Regions from separate parts of the Streptomyces sp. NPDC001544 genome, predicted to be linked through region 1. Evidence: riboswitches for the same ligand, from Rfam matches in the RefSeq annotation. Region 1 holds a riboswitch; the other holds the start of a gene.
The links. A riboswitch is a leader RNA that binds a small molecule or an ion and turns the genes downstream of it on or off. The one in region 1 is predicted to bind glycine.
Positions count from the first base shown of each region.

Region 2: another riboswitch for glycine. It lies ahead of gcvT (glycine cleavage system aminomethyltransferase GcvT); the one in region 1 lies ahead of gcvP (aminomethyl-transferring glycine dehydrogenase).

Region 1 is NZ_JBIAVN010000021.1:121,244-123,436, forward strand. It holds gene gcvP (aminomethyl-transferring glycine dehydrogenase) at 1-1,188, opposite strand, end outside; glycine riboswitch at 1,363-1,458, opposite strand; gene ACFY0F_RS35060 (PRC-barrel domain-containing protein) at 1,572-1,955, shown strand; partial or broken gene ACFY0F_RS35065 (DNA polymerase IV) at 1,865-2,193, opposite strand, start outside.
Region 2 is NZ_JBIAVN010000008.1:283,195-285,387, forward strand. It holds gene ACFY0F_RS22425 (enhanced serine sensitivity protein SseB) at 1-119, opposite strand, end outside; gene ACFY0F_RS22430 (AAA family ATPase) at 192-869, opposite strand; glycine riboswitch at 1,016-1,116, shown strand; gene gcvT (glycine cleavage system aminomethyltransferase GcvT) at 1,298-2,193, shown strand, end outside.

The DNA.
Region 1 (2,193 bases):
CGTGTCGAAGAACGCGCCGTGCACGACCTCGACCCCGGCCGCCCGCAGGCCCGCGGCCAGGAGGGTGGCGTAGCGGTGGGTGCGCCGTGCGATGCTCCGCAGGCCCTCGGGGCCGTGGTAGACGGCGTACATACCTGCCATGACGGCGAGCAGCACCTGAGCGGTGCAGATGTTGCTGGTGGCCTTCTCCCGGCGGATGTGCTGCTCACGGGTCTGCAGCGCCAGCCGGTAGGCCTTGTTCCCGTCCGCGTCGACGGACACGCCCACAAGGCGGCCGGGCAGGCTGCGGGCGAACTTCTCGTGCACCGCCATGTAACCGGCGTGCGGGCCGCCGAAGCCCATCGGCACACCGAAGCGCTGGGTCGTACCGACCGCGATGTCCGCGCCGAGCTCGCCCGGCGAGGTCAGCAGGGTGAGCGCCAGCAGGTCGGCGGCGACGGTGACGAGCGCTCCGAGCCCGTGGGCCTGCTCGATGACGGGCCTGATGTCGCGTACGGCCCCGGAGGCGCCCGGGTACTGGATCAGCACGCCGTTGATCTCACGCTCGGCGACCTCGGCCGGGATGCCCTCGCTGAGGTCGGCCACGACGACCTCCACGCCGCTCGGTTCGGCGCGGGTCCGGATCACGGCGACGGTCTGCGGCAGCGCGTCGGCGTCGACCAGGAAGAGGCCCTTCTTGTTCCTGCCCATGCGCCGGGAGAGCGCCATCGCCTCGGCCGCGGCGGTGCCCTCGTCGAGCAGCGAGGCGCCGGAGGTCGGCAGTCCGGTGAGCTCGGCGACCATCGTCTGGAAGTTCAGCAGGGCTTCGAGGCGTCCCTGGGAGATCTCCGGCTGGTACGGCGTGTAGGCCGTGTACCAGGCCGGGTTCTCCATGACGTTGCGCAGGATCACGGGCGGTGTGAAAGTCCCGTAGTAGCCCAGCCCGATCATCGAGCCGAGGACCTGGTTGCGGTCGGCGAGGGATCGCAGTTCGGCTAGCACCTCGGCCTCGGTGCGGGCGCCGGGCAGGTCCAGGGCGTCGGCGTTCTTGATCACGTCCGGTACCGCGGCGGCGGTCAGTTCGCCGAGTGAGCCGTAGCCGACGTGCGCGAGCATCTTGGCCCGCGCCTCCTGGTCGGGCCCGATGTGGCGGTGCTCGAACGGAATGCCCTGTTCGAGCTCGGAGAGCGGAGTGCGGTGGGCGGTCATTGCGGAGGCCTCCTGGTCTGACGCGACCTTCGAGGGGCACCCCGGTACGGATACCCCGACGGCCTCCCCCTCTGTCATCTCGACCTGAGAGCTTCACCGGGTCGCCCGAAGGCCCCGGCTTTCACCGTCGGTGAGAGCGGAAGCCGTCGCGACCGCCCTGCTTTCCAGAGTGACCTCGTCCGTGCGGTACGTGGGCCTGAGAGATTCCGGGGAGGAGTTGCTCCTTCGGCGCCTCCGATGGTGTCCGGAGGACTCTCCCGCACAGGGTCAGCAGCCGCTTGCCAGCCTACCAGCGAGGTCAACGTGTGAGCCTCGAGTGGCCGCCTTCCTGAATGTGCTCTTTTGTAGTGCTAACGGATGAGTTGCGACCAAGAGGAGGGACCGTGCGAACCGATATCGATCCGCGCCACCTGATCGGCCGCAAGGCGTTCGACCGGAACGGCCACAAGATCGGCACGATCGACGAGGTCTACCTCGACGACGCGACCGGCGAGCCGGAGTGGGCGGCCATACGCACCGGCCTGTTCTCCAGGGACGCCTTCGTCCCTCTGGAGCCCAGCGAGCTGATCGACGGCGCCCTGCAGGTCCCCTTCGACCGGTCCCTCATCAAAGACGCGCCCGACTTCGGCGTCGGCCGCCATCTCTCCCCGGAGCAGGAGCTCCAGCTGTACCACCACTACGGCCTCGACGTGAGCCCCTCTCCCCCGCTCCCGGACCACGACTTCGGGGATCTCGCGGGCACGGACGAGACGGCGGGACCGACGTAGCGCACCGGGCCCCCGCTAGGGGCCGCTCGCGGCGCCTCGGGCCTCCTCGTCCCGCGCACCGTCTCCGAGGCCGCTGACGGCTGCCCCGGCGGTCAGCGGGAGCGGGTCCGCCGGTTCCAGAGCCGGATCCTCGACCCGGAACGTCCGCACCCGGCCGGGCTCCGAGTCGGGGGTCTCGAAGCGCACGGTGACCCGCCCGAGGCCGCTGCCCTGCACCCAGCCGTGGCCGAACTCGGTG
Region 2 (2,193 bases), on a different contig from region 1:
GTGGGGATGCCGAACGACGCCGACAGCACCTCCTCCAGCTCGTTGCCGGGCCATCCGCCGTGCGGATGTGGGTGCGTCTGTGCCGGGAAGTCCGCGGGAATGTCCGCCGGGAAGTCCATCTGCCTACCGCCTGCTGGGACCAACTGTTGTGGCTGAAAGGCTAGCGGGTACCTGTGTCGGACTCGGGGGCCTCATCGCTGCGCGAAGCCGATCCCGCGCAGCACGTCGGCCGCGTCCCGGTCGAGCAGTACCGCCGAGCCGCAGCCCTCGGGCAGTTCGCCCCGCTCCACCGCGCGCAGCAGCCGGGCGGCCGCCCTGCGGTGGCGCAGGAAGGCGTACCGGGAGACGCCCCGGCCGCGCTCGCGCTGGCCGTGCCGGGCCGTGGCGGGCGGGACGTCGAGCAGCAGCAGGTGCAGCGTGCCGCCCCGGCGCCGGGCCGCGCGGGACAGCCAGCCGCGCACCCAGGGCTGTGTGCCGCAGTCGTGTACGACGACCCCCTCGCCGGTGCGCAGGGCGCGGCGCAGTCTCGCGTAGTGGGCGAGGCGGACCAGGGGGCGGTACACCGCGTAGGGGAGGAAGCGGGGCATGCGGCGCTCCCAGTGGTCGCGGGCGTCCTGGGAGTCGATGCGGACGCCGTCGACGGCACGGTGCATCAGGGTCGACTTGCCGCTGCCGGGCAGGCCGGTGACCACCACCAGGTCACGGGGGCCGAAGAGCAGGCCGTGCGGGCTGTGTCCGGCGCGGTCGCGCAGGTCGCGGACGACGGGTGCCGGGCGCGGGGCGCGGCGCTCGCGGGCCGGGGCGGCGGGCTGCCGGGGCACCGCGACGCCCGTGGTCGCCGCGTAGGCCGAGGTCCTGTTCACCGTGATCGTCCTCCCTGTGGTCAGGAAAGGTTCTCCCCACCCCATGTAAAGAGAAGGTAATGCACGGTGTCTCCCGATTCGGTGCTCGTAGTGCCACAGCCCGGTCACAAGTGACGCGCTATAGTGTGCCCGCCAACTGCATACCGGCCGTTTGAATCCGCGCGGGAGAGTCCCCGGGCAGCAGCTTCGCCGGGGCGCCGAAGGAGCAAGTCCCTCCCTTGAATCTCTCAGGCCCCGTCACCGCGCGGGTGAGGCACATCTGAAAAGCGGGCCGCTGTGACGGTGGCCCCACCCAAGGTGCAAGCCGTGCCTCCCCTCGGGGTGATCATGGCGAACCTCTCAGGTTCCGATGACAGATGGGGAGGAACGCCCTCGCCTTCCCCACGCTCGAACGAGCTGCGCGGGAGGTGCCCCCATACCCTGGGAGACGACCGATGAGCAGTACCCCACCCCGCCGTACCGCGCTCGACGCGCTGCATCGCTCGCTCGGCGCGACGATGACCGACTTCGCCGGCTGGGACATGCCGCTGCGCTACGGCTCCGAGCGCGACGAGCACCTCGCCGTGCGGACCAGGGCCGGGCTCTTCGACCTCTCCCACATGGGCGAGATCACCGTGACCGGCCCGCAGGCCGCCGCCCTGCTGAATCACGCCCTCGTCGGGAACATCGCCTCGGTCGGTGTCGGCCGCGCCCGCTACACCATGATCTGCCGGGCCGACGGCGGCATCCTGGACGACCTGATCGTCTACCGGCTGGCCGAGACCGAGTTCATGGTGGTGGCCAACGCCTCCAACGCCCAGGTGGTGCTCGACGCCCTGACCGAGCGGTCCGCCGGCTTCGACGCCGAGGTCCGTGACGACCGGGACGCCTACGCGCTGATCGCCGTCCAGGGCCCCGAGTCCCCCGGCATCCTGGGCTCCCTCACCGACGCCGACCTCGACGGCCTGAAGTACTACGCCGGCCTGCCCGGGACCGTCGCCGGCGTCCCGGCGCTCATCGCGCGCACCGGCTACACCGGCGAGGACGGCTTCGAGCTCTTCGTGAAGCCCGAGCACGCGGTCGAGCTGTGGCAGGCGCTGAGCAAGGCGGGCGAGGGCGCCGGACTGGTGCCCTGCGGCCTGTCCTGCCGGGACACGCTGCGCCTGGAGGCGGGCATGCCCCTGTACGGGCACGAGCTCAGCACCGCGCTCACGCCCTTCGACGCCGGGCTCGGCCGGGTGGTGAAGTTCGAGAAGGAGGGCGACTTCGTGGGCCGCGAGGCGCTGGCCGAGGCCGCCTCACGCGCCGAGCAGAACCCACCGCGCGTCCTGGTCGGCCTGGTCGCCGAGGG